DNA from 3 places in the Arthrobacter sp. CC3 genome. Region 3 is predicted to be linked to each of the others. Evidence: riboswitches for the same ligand, from Rfam matches in the RefSeq annotation. Region 3 holds a riboswitch; each other region holds the start of a gene.

Region 1 (4,205 bases), on a different contig from region 3:
CCATGGTCAATGCCCTGACCGGCGCTGAGCGGGCCACGGGAGGAGTCAACGCCGTCACGGGGCGCGGACGGCACACGTCGTCGTCGGCACTGGCCCTGCGGATCAGTGACGCGCCGGCCGGAAGCTGGATCATTGACACCCCGGGCATCCGGTCGTTCGGCCTTGCCCACGTCGACCCGGACCGGATCCTGCGTTCGTTCCCCGACCTCGAACCCGGCACGGATTCCTGCGAACGCGGCTGCAAGCATGATGCGTCCGCCGTCAACTGCGGAGTGGACGCCTGGGTGGCCGAGGGACACGCAGGGCCGTCGGGCGCGGCGCGGCTCGCGTCCCTGCGCCGGTTGCTCGGTACCGATCCCCGGATGGAAGCGCAGGAAGCGAAGGAACTCGGCATCGTTTCCTAGCAGGCGGAGGGGCCAGGGACCTGACATCCCGCCCGGCCGGCCAAGAGACGGTAGTTTGGAACCATGACCCAACCCGCTTCGAGCTACAACGACGACCTGCGCCTCGCCCATGTCCTGGCCGACTCTGTCGACTCCCAGACCATGAGCCGCTTCAAGGCGCTGGACCTTCAGATTGAAACCAAACCGGACCTGACTCCGGTCACGGATGCTGACAAGGCAGCTGAAGAGTCCATCCGCGGCCAACTGTCCCGTTCCCGCCCGCGGGATGCCGTCCTCGGCGAAGAGTTCGGCAGTTCCGGGCACGGTTCCCGGCGGTGGATCATTGATCCGATCGACGGCACCAAGAACTTCGTCCGCGGCGTGCCGGTGTGGGCCACCCTGATCGCCCTCGTGGATGAAGGCGAGCCGGTGGTCGGCCTGGTCAGCGCGCCGGCGCTGGGAAAGCGCTGGTGGGCCGCGAAAGGGGCCGGCGCCTATATGGGACGGTCGCTTGCGGCCGCCACCCGCCTGAAGGTTTCGAACGTGTCCAAGCTCTCGGACGCCTCCCTCTCCTACTCGAGCCTTAGCGGCTGGAAGGAGCGCGGCAACCTGGACGAATTCCTGGGCCTCACGGAGGACGTCTGGCGGACCCGGGCCTACGGCGATTTCTGGTCCTACTGCATGGTGGCCGAGGGGTCCGTGGACATCGCCTGCGAGCCGGAGCTGAACCTTTACGACATGGCCGCCCTGGTGCCCATCGTCACGGAAGCCGGCGGCCGCTTCACTTCGCTGGAGGGAGTGGACGGTCCCTTCGGCGGGAACGCCCTCGCCACCAACTCAATCCTCCACTCCGAGGTCCTCAAACGGCTTAACCCGGACATCGACGACCTCCTCTAACACGCACGGCACCCCCGGGTGCGGCCATGAGCGAGGCTGATCAAGGCGCTGCTGATTGAACGCAGTGCCGAATAAACGACGGCGGGCGCCCCTCCCAAGGGGGCGTCCGCCGTCGTTTATTCGGCCGCATCGCCCTTCTTCCGGCGCACGTAACAATCCGCTTAATAATTGCCGCAGCTTTCCCGCGGCGCCGTCAATGTCCTAATCTCGAAACAGGTCACGAGTGCCAGCGCTAAACCCCGGTTTGCTGGCCGGCAACCCTCCATTCGCGGTGGGGTGCCCCGGGTGACGACCAGGCCGGTCCGGAACGGACCCGGCAAGCGCGGATCCCCGGAGTGAGGGGTCCCTTTACAGTGAGGTCCCCATGACTACTGCCACGTTCCCCGCAAACCCCGGAACCGCCCCCGCCACAACCCGCCTGGACGAGCGGTTCAGCGTCGCCCGGCGCCCCCTCTCGGCCGTGACCGGCGCGGAGATCCAGGCTCCATTGATCCAGGGCGGCCATGTCCGCTACGCGAACCTGGATTACGGCGCATCAGCACCGGCACTGTCCATCGTCTCGGCGTACCTCAACGAGATCCTGCCGTACTACGCCAGCGTGCACCGCGGCGCCGGCTACGCCTCGCAGATCAGCACGTCCGTGTACGAAAATGCACGGAACATCGTCCGCGGCTTCGTCGGTGGCAGGCCGGACGATTCCGTCATTTTCACCAGGAACACCACCGACTCCCTGAACCTGCTGGCTGGCTGCCTGCCGGTGGCGGACGGCCGCCACACCGGTGAGGTGCTCTACCTCGACATCGAACACCACGCCAACCTGCTCCCCTGGCAGGGCGTGCCGCACCGCAGCGTGGTTGCCGCCCCCACCCTGAAGGCCACCCTGGAAAGCCTCCGCATTGAACTCCGGCAGGGCGACATCAGCCTGCTGGCCGTCACCGGTGCCTCCAACGTCACCGGCGAAATACTTCCGATCCGCGAACTGGCCGCACTTGCGCACGAATACGGCGCACGGATTGTGGTGGACGCGGCTCAGCTGGCCCCGCACCGCCGCATCGATATCGCAGCGGACGACGTCGACTACCTCGCCTTCTCGGGTCACAAGCTGTACGCGCCTTTCGGGTCAGGCGTCCTCGTGGGCCGGCCGGACTGGCTCGACGCCGGGACACCCCACCTGGCAGGCGGCGGAGCCGTCCGCGAGGCCCGGCTGGATTCCGTCAGCTGGGCCACGGGACCGGCACGGCATGAGGGCGGCTCCCCCAACGTGCTCGGGGCTGCCACGCTTGCCCGCGCCACCCAGGTCATCGGCGCTTTGGACCAGGAGCTGTGGCACGCCCATGAGACCGCCATCCGCTCCTTCCTGGTAGAAGGGCTGCAGAGGATCGACGGCGTCACCGTGCACCAGATCTTCAGCGACACCAATGACACCATCGGTGTGGTCAACTTCTCCGTTGCCGGCTACGACGCCGGCCTGGTTGCGGCCTACCTCTCCGCCGAACACGGCGTGGGCCTGCGGGACGGCCGCTTCTGCGCCCACCCGCTGCTCAAGCGGCTGGGACTGCCCTCGGGCTCGCTCCGCGCAAGCTTCGGCGTCGGCTCCCGGCTGGAGGACGCCCAGCGCCTGCTCGCCGGCATCGAGGAACTCCGCCGCACTGGCCTGGGCTGGGACTACGTTGTGGACGCCGGCCGCTGGGTGCCGGCCAACGACACCCGCAGCTACCCCGAGTGGGCTCCCAACACCCCCGGCACCGCCGGCGCAGCACCCTGCACCGACGACTAAGGCCCGGGGGCCCTGCGGGCCGCGGTCCGTGCGGTAAATTCGAGGGGTAAGAATTCCAGCCTGCCCGAAGGAGACTGCACGTGGCACGGGGAGGCCCCAAACTGCACCACCAGCGCCGCTACGAGCTCGGCCAGAGCTTCCAGGACGGCGGTGAACACTATGACCGTGTCCGCCCAAGCTACCCTGGCGACTCAGCGGACTGGCTGATCCACAGCGCCGGGGGCGCAGCCGGGGCCGGCACAGCAGGCGCATCCGACGCCGCTGACATCGGCGCCGGGACGGGCAAGTTCACCGCGTTGCTGGTGCAGCGCGGCCTGGCAGTCTCCGCAGTGGATCCTTCACCGGACATGCTTGCCCAGCTGCGGCTCGTCCTGCCGGGAGTTCCGGCGACAGAGGGAACAGCGGAGGCAACCGGACTCCCCGACGCGGCGTTCGACGTCGTCGTTGTTGCCCAGGCCTGGCACTGGTGCGATCCGCTCCTGGCAAGCACCGAACTGTCCCGCATCCTCCGCCCCGGCGGGGTGCTGGGACTGGTGTGGAACCAGCTGGACACGTCCGTCCCCTGGGTCCACCGCCTCTCCCGGATCATGCACGCCGGGGACGTGCACAAGCCGGACTTCCGCCCAGCGATCGGGCCGGAGTTCGACGGGCTCGAGAGCCACCTGACACGCTGGGAAGACCCCGTGACCACCGGAGACATCGTCGAGCTGGCAAAGTCCCGCAGCTACTACCTCGCAGCCGGCGAGAATACGCGCGCAAAGGTCCGCCACAACCTGGACTGGTACCTCCACGAGCACCTGGGCCATTCCCCGGCGGACACCATCGGACTCCCATACCTCACCCAGACCTGGCGGGCGTTCAAAGCATGAGTGCCCGCAGCCAAAGCGGTAGGCTTGGACTCGTGAAGACCAGCGCGCCCTCCTCCTCCATCGAGGACTACGTCAAGGTCATCTACTCCTTCACGGAGTGGCAGGACAAGCCCATCACGTCCTCGCAGCTGGCCCAGCGGCTCGGAGTCGCCAACTCCTCGGTCTCGGAGATGGTCCGCAAACTCAAGGACCAGGGACTGGTTGACCACAAGCCATACAGCGCCATCACGCTCACGGCGGACGGGATCCGGCTCGCGCTCTCCATGGTCCGGCGGCACC
Region 2 (4,205 bases), on a different contig from region 3:
GAAATCCAGTACTTCTGCACTTTCGGTGTCGCGGCCGCGAGCAGTTCGCCGCTGATGTGCACCGACACCTCGGCCATGCCAAGGTCATCCCACTGCGCCACCAGTAGGGTGTCCCCGCCCAACGGCAGCGGCCAGAGCCAGAACCGCGTGGAGGAGAAAATTTCCTCGTCGTTCGCTGAACCGCCTCCGCCGCCCGCCATCATCAGCACCGGCCCCGCCACCTGCTCCGATCCGTCAAACATGCCCAGGTGCAGATGGGAAGTGGTGGTCTTCCGTCCGTCCGGAAGGGCGACACCAAAACGCAATGCGCCCCCACGGCCGGTTTCCGAATCCAACCGGTAGCCGCCGCGGTTGAAACACTGATCTGTTACAACGCTCCATTGACTGTCCGTCTCATCGGACCGGCGGACGCACCACACCACCTCGATCAGGCACCCGATGGAGAAGACGTCCACGCTTTTCGCCGCCATGATCATTCGCGCCGACCGGTGAAGGAACTGGCCCAGCGGGACAACCGCCGGAAGCTCGTCAGAAGGCGGGCCGGCCCAAACCGGAGGTACGTGCTTGGGCGGGCGCGGCCGCTGGGGCGGCTCCGGCACATCGTCAAAGAAGGACATGACTTCATCCTTGCACCGGCGTCAAGTGGCCGGGCAGAAGACCGCCACCGAGGTCCAGCAGAAAGGCCACCACGAAGCATGACTCACAAGGCGGTTCCGCCCTGCGCCGGTCAGATCTGCTTGAGCGCCTGCTCCAGGTCGCGGATGAGGTCGTCGACATCCTCGAGCCCAACCGACAGCCGGACCACGCCGTCGCTCAGCCCGATGGCTGCGCGCCCTTCCGGACCCATGGCGCGGTGTGTCGTGGTGGCCGGGTGGGTGATGAGCGATTTGGCATCGCCAAGGTTGTTGGAGATGTCGATGATCCGCAGCGCGTCCAGCAGCGCAAAGGCTGCCTCTTTCGCCGTGCGGCCCGCCGACGGCGAGAGCTCCAGCGTGAGTATGGTGCCGCCGGCCTTCATCTGCTTGGCGGCGAGCTCGTACTGCGGGTGCGACTTCAGCAGCGGGTACTTGACCCAGCTGACAGCCGGCTGCTCCTCGAGCCATTCGGCCAGGCGGAGCGCCGAGGCGGAGGAATGGTTGACGCGCAGCGCCATGGTCTCCAGGCCCTTGGTCAGTACCCAGGCGTTGAAGGCGGACAGCGCAGGCCCGGTGTGGCGCATGAGCTGTTTGACCGGTCCGTCGATGAACTCCTTGGTGCCCAGGATGGCGCCGCCGAGCACCCGTCCCTGGCCGTCAATGTGTTTGGTTCCGGAGTACACAATCACGTCTGCGCCGAGCTCGCCGCAGCGCTGCAGCAGGGGAGTGGCAAAGACGTTGTCGACGACGACCGTTGCCCCGGCCGCGTGGGCCAGTTCGCTGACCGCGGCGATGTCCACGATCTCCTGCATCGGGTTCGACGGCGACTCGAAGAAGACCGCCGTCGTCGGTTCGGCCAAGGCGGCCCGCCACTGCTCCAGGTCCGGACCGTCCACGAACACCGTTTCCACGCCCCAGCGCGGCAGGATTTCGTTCAGGATCACAAAGCAGGAGCCGAACAGCGACCGGGCAGCCACCACGCGGTCGCCCGCGGCCAGCAGCGCACCGAGGGCCGTGAAGACGGCGGACATGCCGGACGCCGTCGCAAAGCACGCCTCGGTGCCCTCGAGCAGCCGGAGCCGCTCCTGGAACGTGGCCACGGACGGGTTGCCGTAGCGGGAGTACACGAACCGTTCGTCTTCGCCGGTGAAGGCGCGTTCTGCGGCTGCTGCGGACTCATACACGAAGCCGGAGTTGAGGAAGATCGGCTCGGCCGTCTCCTGGAAGTTGGTGCGGTCAAGGCCGCCGCGGACAGCCTGGGTGTCGGGGCTCCAGCCGGCGGCGTCGGGATTGAAAGTCACTTAGTTCTTTCCGAGGTTGGTGGGCAGTCCGCGGTTTTTCCAGCCGTTGACGGTGCGCTCGCCGTAACGGTCCGGTTCGCCTTCAAAGCCTTCGAGGACGTTGTAGGCGGTGAAGCCGGCCTGCGTGGCGGCGATTGCCGCGGCGATCGAGCGGACGCCTGATCGGCAGAGGAACACCAGTTCGACGCCGGTGTCCTCCGGTGCCTGCTGCTTCAGCTGCTGAATGAATTCCGGGTTGGGGATGCCGCCGGGGAACGTCCACTGGATGAAGAGGGGATCGTTTTCGGTGGCTTTTGTGTCCGGGATGCCGATGTGGGCCCATTCGCCTTCGGTGCGGACATCCACCAGTACCGCGCCCTGTTCCAGTTTGGCCCAGGCGTCCTGCGGGGTCAGGTCTCCGGCGTAGCTCATGCGTGGCCCTCGAAACCTTCGCCGGGGAAGTCGAGGTCGAACTCAAGTTCGTCCACCGCCGTTGCCACCGCGGCGTCCGAGCTGGCGATGGCTGCGGGCAGCACCACGGCCTGCGCCACGATCACGCTGGTGCCGTTGAACGTGGCTGCCGGGCTCCCGTGCAAAACATAGCCATCGGCCAGGGCCGCGGAGATGCGCTCGCAGAACGAGCGGTCGTCGGGGCCGGTAATCAGCCTGTAGGCCAGCTTTTCCTGGGGCAGGTCCTGGGCCGGTTGGTCCTGGCCGGCGGCGGCCGGTTCGGTAGCCAGTGGGGCGGGTGCGTCAGACACGACGGATCTCCTTCTCTCACGCTTGCAGCTCGAATGGGTCGATATGCCGAGTATTCACCTGAGGCACCCCGCCGTGGAAGGAGGGTTGCCGACCGGCCAGTCAGGGCTTGGCACCGGTTCTCATTACTCCCCAAAAACGTAACACTTACGACGGCGGCCCGCACCGCCGTCGTCGTCATCTTCCGTAACGGGACATGGCAGAACGCGGCACTGCCCCCGCGTTTCCGGTGACCCGTACGTGACCCCATATTGCCGTTACAAAAGAACCTGCCGGGAGGATAATGACGGGAGATGAACCGCTGTAACGCCGGATGAAATCAGGCAGCCGTGAATGGATCGAACGGGAATACAGTCAGTCCCATGCTGCACTTCGGTTGGTTTGTGGGTCACGGCTTCGGCGTCCAGGGCTGGGGCACGCCCGGCTACGGCATCGGGTACGACTGGAAAAAACCCGCCCTGTACCAGCACGCCGTGCGCGAATTTGAGCGGGCCGGGCTGGACCTGTTCATCATCGAGGACTCCCTCACCGTGCCGGACACCTACGGCGGCAGCGCCGAAGTGTCCTTGGCCCAGGCGTCCTTCGCTCCCAAACACGATCCGCTGGCCCTGGTTCCGTACCTGCTCTCCGCCACCGAGCACCTGGGCATTGTTCCCACAGTGAGTGCGTCCTTCTACCCGCCGTTCACCGCGGCACGGCTGCTGGCTACCCTTCAGCACTTCTCCAACGGCCAGGTGGGCTGGAATGTGGTGACCTCCGGCAGCGACCTTGCCGCGCAGAACTACGGCCTGGACCAGCAGATTGAGCACGATCTCCGCTACGAGAAGGCGGAGGAATTCGTGGACGTGGTGCGCAAGCTCTGGCGCAGCTGGGAGCCGGACGCGATCGTGGAGGACGCGGAGGCCGGCATCTTCGCGGACCACACGAAGGTCCACCCGATCAACCACGACGGCGAGTTCTTCAAAGTCCGGGGGCCGCTGAACACGGCGCCGCTGCCCGAGGAGCCGGTCCTGGTGCAGGCCGGGGCATCCCCGCGGGGCAAGGCGTTCGCGGGTGCCAACACGGACGTCGCCATCGCCCTGGCCAGGGGTGCGGACGGCATGAAGGCCTACCGGGACTCGATCCGGGCCGAGGCAGCCGCGGCAGGGCGGAACCCCGACGACGTCAAGGTGCTGTTCGTCCTCAAGCCCACCGTGGTCGGCTCCCGGGCAGAAGCGGACGAGCTCCGGGAGCAGCGGCGCCAACTCACGCAGCGCGACATCGACAGCCAGCTGAACTCCATCTCGTACCTCTCCGTCATCGACTTCAAAAAGTTCGACCTTGACGCCCCGCTCCCTGAACTGACCACCAACAGCAACCAGGGCACCCTGGACCACTTCGCCAAAGCCGGTCCGCCGGGCTCCACGCTGCGCCAGCTCCTGCAGGCCCGCAGCGGCGGCGCCGGGGACAGCATCATCGGCACAGCCGAGGACATTGCTGACTACCTCGAGGAGACCGGGGCCCAGGTGGGCGGGGACGGGTTCCTGTTCTC
Region 3 (4,205 bases):
AGGCCCGGAGGTAGGGCGAGACGTAAACGCACACCTGCTGCCCGTCCAGCTCCCGGCGGATCTGCTCGCCAGCGGCCTGCGCCTGTGCCACGCCGAGTTCCGTGAGCGGTATCCGGTAATCCGGCACCCTGTTGTAGATGGAGGTGTCGGCGTTGGCGGCGGACTGGCCGTGCCGGATCATGATGATTTTGTCGGGCGCGCTCATAAATTCCTAGCATAGGCCCCGGGCCGCAGGGCTTCAGGGAGGCGGCGGACAGGAAAGAACCAGCAAGTGCAGGCAAGATAGGAACATGCTGGTTCCCTCCCGCCGTCGTCTGCGGATCGAAGTCTGGATTGTCCTGGGTCTGTCGCTGGGGCAGTCCGCCGTGTATTCGGTGGTGCAGCTGCTCGACAAGCTGACGCGGGCGCCCCTGGCGGAAGGTACGTCCACCCTCAACCGCTCGCAGAGCAGCCGCGAATACTTCGACCTGACCTACCAGCTGCTGGACATTCTGTTCGCCCTGGTGCCGGTGGTCCTGGTCATCTATTTCCTCACTGAACACCGGGGGGCGGGGGAGTCCGGCGCTTCGGCGTTCCGCAAACTCGGCTTCAACTTCGTCCGACCGGGGAAGGACCTGTTGCAGGGGCTGGGCCTGGCAGCGCTGATCGGCATCCCGTCCCTGGGGCTGTACGCGGCCGGCCGGGCCCTGGGCATCACCACCGCCATCATCCCCAGCGCGCTGGATGCCTACTGGTGGACCATTCCCGTGCTGATCCTCTCCGCAGTGCGGCACGGGATCGTCGAGGAAGTCATTGTGGTGGGCTACCTGCTGGACCGGCTCGGGAAGTTCGGCTGGAGCATGCCGCTGGCCATCTTCGCCAGTTCCATGCTCCGCGGCAGCTACCACCTCTACCAGGGCTTCGGCCCGTTCATCGGCAACGCCGTCATGGGCGTCGTGTTCGCCTGGATCTACACGAAGACGCGCCGCGTGATGCCGCTGGTGATCGCCCATGCGCTGCTGGACATCGTTGCGTTCGTCGGTTTCAGCCTGTTCGGCAAGGCGATCGGGCTGGGTTAGCCGATCGGGCCGGGTTAGCCGAACCGGCCGGGTTAAAAGGATTCGGCCGCTATCGGTGGGTGGCGTCGTTGGCACCCGCTGATAGCGGCCGAAGATCGGGGGCAGCAGGCTGCCGGGTGGTCCCTTGGGGGACCACCTTGTGGAACAGGCTCAGATGGTTACTGCCCCGGAAGCGGTCTCGAAGGTGACCGAGAGGATTCCGGGTGTTCCCTTCGGGGCGACCCATTCAACGGCCACATCCTCCAGGGGCTTCTCCACCGGTTGGCCGAGCCATTCCGTGACGCGTTCGGCCGAGCCGGCGATGGTGAGGCTGGACATCTTAACGTTGCTTGGGTAGGCGTTGGACGGGTGAAGTTCCGGGTCGCCTTCCCACTTAAGCATGTACGGAACCTGCGGGTCTGCAATGAGGCCCAGGATGCCGATCTGCTTCCAGACAAGTTCGCGGCCGTCGGGGAACTTGCGGTTGCCGTTGACAGCCGAGCGGCCGAGGCGTTCTTCGAACGGTGCCAGGTCGTCCACTTCGACGCACCAGCCCATCCAGCCGCCGCCGGCTGCGGAGCGTGCCCGGACAGCCTGCCCGAACGGAGCCTTGTCGGAGGCCGGGTGGTCCAGGACCTCCACCACCTCCAGATACTTGTGCCCGGCGAGCGGGATAATCATGTTGCGGGTGCCAAAACGGGGGTGTACCCCGCCCTTCACGGCTTCGACGCCGAGGGCGGTTGCAATACGTTCGGTGGTGGCAGCCAAGCCATCTTGTTCACAGGCGTAAGAGACGTGATCCATGCGCATGCCCTCATCTTGGCACTTTGTGATGGAGCTCTCAGCTAAGGGTGGCCTAACCAAGATGGGATGTCATCGCGGACCCGCACAAGGCCCGTGAAATCACGCCGCTGACGTCCTTCGTCACAAAGCTGTTCACAGGCGATCCGCCCTTCCTAGACTGGGCCCAGGTCATGAGCGCCAGCATCGAGCCCCGGCTTGCTGGCCGGCAACCCTCGTTCCGCGGTGGGGTGCCCCGGGTGAAGACCTGGCCTGCCGGCAACCGCCGGGCGGCAAGCGCGGCACCAGTCCTGCCAGGGCATGTCCAGTACGGCATGTCCGGCACGGCCGAGGTGCCCTTCCTTAGAAGGAGCTCCCAGATGTCCAACGCATGGTCATTCGAAACCCGCCAGATCCACGCCGGCCAGGTGCCGGACAGCGCCACCGGTGCCCGGGCACTGCCCATCTACCAGACGACGTCGTTCGTGTTTCCGAGCGCCGAAAGCGCCGCCAACCGCTTCGCGCTGGCCGAACTGGCGCCCATTTACACCCGCATCGGCAACCCCACCCAGGATGCGGTGGAACAGCGCGTTGCCAGCCTGGAAGGTGGCCTGGCGGCGCTGCTGCTCAGCTCGGGCCAGGCTGCCGAAACCTTCGCCATCCTCAACGTGGCCGAAGTCGGCGACCATGTGGTGGCCAGCCCCAGCCTCTATGGCGGAACCTATAACCTGCTGGCCCACACCCTGAAGAAGTTCGGCATCTCCGTGACGTTCGTCGAGGATCCGGACAACCTCCAGCAGTGGAAGGATGCCGTCCGGCCGAACACCAAGCTCTTCTTCGCCGAGGTGGTCTCCAATCCGCGCCAGGATGTCCTGGACATCGAAGGCGTGTCCCGCGTTGCCCACGAGGCCGGCGTCCCGCTGATCGTGGACAACACCTTGTCCACGCCGTACCTCATCCGGCCGCTGGAATGGGGTGCCGACATCGTGGTCCACTCGGCCACGAAGTACCTCGGCGGGCACGGCAGCGCCATCGCCGGAGTGATCGTGGACTCCGGCAACTTCGACTTCGGAAAGGACCCGGAGAAATTCCCGGGCTTTAACACGCCGGACCCCACCTACAACGGCCTTGTCTACGCCCGCGACCTCGGGGCGGGCGGTGCCCTGGGCGCGAACCTGTCCTACATCCTCAAGGCCCGCGTCCAGTTGCTGCGCGACCTCGGTTCGGCGGTATCCCCGTTCAACGCCTTCCTCATCGCCCAGGGGCTGGAAACCCTGAGCCTGCGCGTGGAACGGCACGTGGCCAACGCGGTGACCGTCGCCGAGTGGCTGGAGTCCAGGGACGACGTCGAATCCGTCGCCTATGCGGGCCTGCCGTCCAGCCCCTGGTACGAGCGCGGCCGCAAGTACGGACCCAAGGGCACCGGTGCGATCGTGTCCTTCAACATCGCCGGCGGGGCCGAGGCGGGCAAGCGGTTCGTGGACGCCCTGGAGTTGCACTCCCACGTGGCAAACATCGGCGACGTGCGCTCCCTGGTCATCCATCCGGCGTCGACCACGCACAGCCAGTTGACGGCGGAGCAGCAGGCCGTTGCCGGCGTGACCCCCGGCCTGGTCCGCCTCTCGGTGGGGCTGGAGCACATCGACGACATCATCGCCGACCTGGATGCCGGTTTCCGCGCCGCCAAAGGCGACTGAGGACTATGACTCCCGGCGTCCGCGACGCCGGGAGTCATATTGATGTCACATTCTTAGCCATTGCGGCGACGCATTTCGTAGACTCTTTGAAGGTCATGAGTGCCAGCGACAGCCCCGGCTTGCTGGCCGGCAACCCTCCTTTCGCGGCGGGGTGCCCCGGGTGAAGACCTGGCCTGCCGGCCAGTTGGCGGCGGGCAAGCGCGAAGAAGAGGTCCTCAGATGACGATTGCCGTCACCCGCAGCGGTGTACCCGAAACAAATGTCCACGGAGTGGAAAAGAACGCGGATAAGAGCACAGGCGCCGGCACGGCGGGAACCCGGACAGATATCAACACAGTGGACACCAACGCCCCTGACGGCACCGTCAAGTTCCTCAGCGTTGGCGGGCTGGAACTGGAGGCCGGCGGCTTTCTTCCGGACGTGACGCTCGCCTACGAAACGTGGGGCACGCTGAACGCGGACCGTTCCAACGCCGTGCTGGTGCAGCACGCCCTCACCGGCACCACGCACGTCACCAGGGGTGCCAGCGACGAGGAAGGCTGGTGGGAGCAGCTGGCCGGCCCCGGCGCCCCCGTTGATACGGACAAGTACTTCGTGGTCTCCATTAACATCGTGGGCGGCTGCTATGGCTCCACCGGCCCGTCCACCCCGGCCCCGGACGGCAAGCCCTGGGGTTCGCGCTTCCCCCTGG

The links. A riboswitch is a leader RNA that binds a small molecule or an ion and turns the genes downstream of it on or off. The one in region 3 is predicted to bind S-adenosylmethionine.
Region 1: it holds a riboswitch for S-adenosylmethionine, as region 3 does, so the genes downstream of both, PV761_RS07730 (aminotransferase class V-fold PLP-dependent enzyme) here and PV761_RS01165 (bifunctional o-acetylhomoserine/o-acetylserine sulfhydrylase) in region 3, are expected to answer to the same signal.
Region 2: it holds a riboswitch for S-adenosylmethionine, as region 3 does, so the genes downstream of both, PV761_RS17090 (DUF1737 domain-containing protein) here and PV761_RS01165 (bifunctional o-acetylhomoserine/o-acetylserine sulfhydrylase) in region 3, are expected to answer to the same signal.

What each region holds. Positions count from the first base shown of each region.
Region 1 is NZ_JARCCY010000009.1:135,555-139,759, forward strand. Features, by position in the region: gene PV761_RS07720 (ribosome small subunit-dependent GTPase A) at 1-404, shown strand, start outside; gene hisN (histidinol-phosphatase) at 468-1,280, shown strand; SAM riboswitch class IV at 1,496-1,609, shown strand; gene PV761_RS07730 (aminotransferase class V-fold PLP-dependent enzyme) at 1,645-3,057, shown strand; gene PV761_RS07735 (class I SAM-dependent methyltransferase) at 3,138-3,926, shown strand; gene PV761_RS07740 (metal-dependent transcriptional regulator) at 3,959-4,205, shown strand, end outside.
Region 2 is NZ_JARCCY010000031.1:10,590-14,794, reverse strand. Features, by position in the region: gene PV761_RS17105 (hypothetical protein) at 1-617, opposite strand, end outside; gene PV761_RS17100 (O-succinylhomoserine sulfhydrylase) at 728-1,936, opposite strand; gene PV761_RS17095 (rhodanese-like domain-containing protein) at 1,937-2,347, opposite strand; gene PV761_RS17090 (DUF1737 domain-containing protein) at 2,344-2,655, opposite strand; SAM riboswitch class IV at 2,690-2,804, opposite strand; gene PV761_RS17085 (NtaA/DmoA family FMN-dependent monooxygenase) at 3,004-4,205, shown strand, end outside.
Region 3 is NZ_JARCCY010000002.1:279,964-284,168, forward strand. Features, by position in the region: gene PV761_RS01150 (histidine phosphatase family protein) at 1-205, opposite strand, end outside; gene PV761_RS01155 (type II CAAX endopeptidase family protein) at 291-1,058, shown strand; gene PV761_RS01160 (VOC family protein) at 1,209-1,847, opposite strand; SAM riboswitch class IV at 2,008-2,123, shown strand; gene PV761_RS01165 (bifunctional o-acetylhomoserine/o-acetylserine sulfhydrylase) at 2,198-3,514, shown strand; SAM riboswitch class IV at 3,606-3,721, shown strand; gene PV761_RS01170 (homoserine O-acetyltransferase) at 3,734-4,205, shown strand, end outside.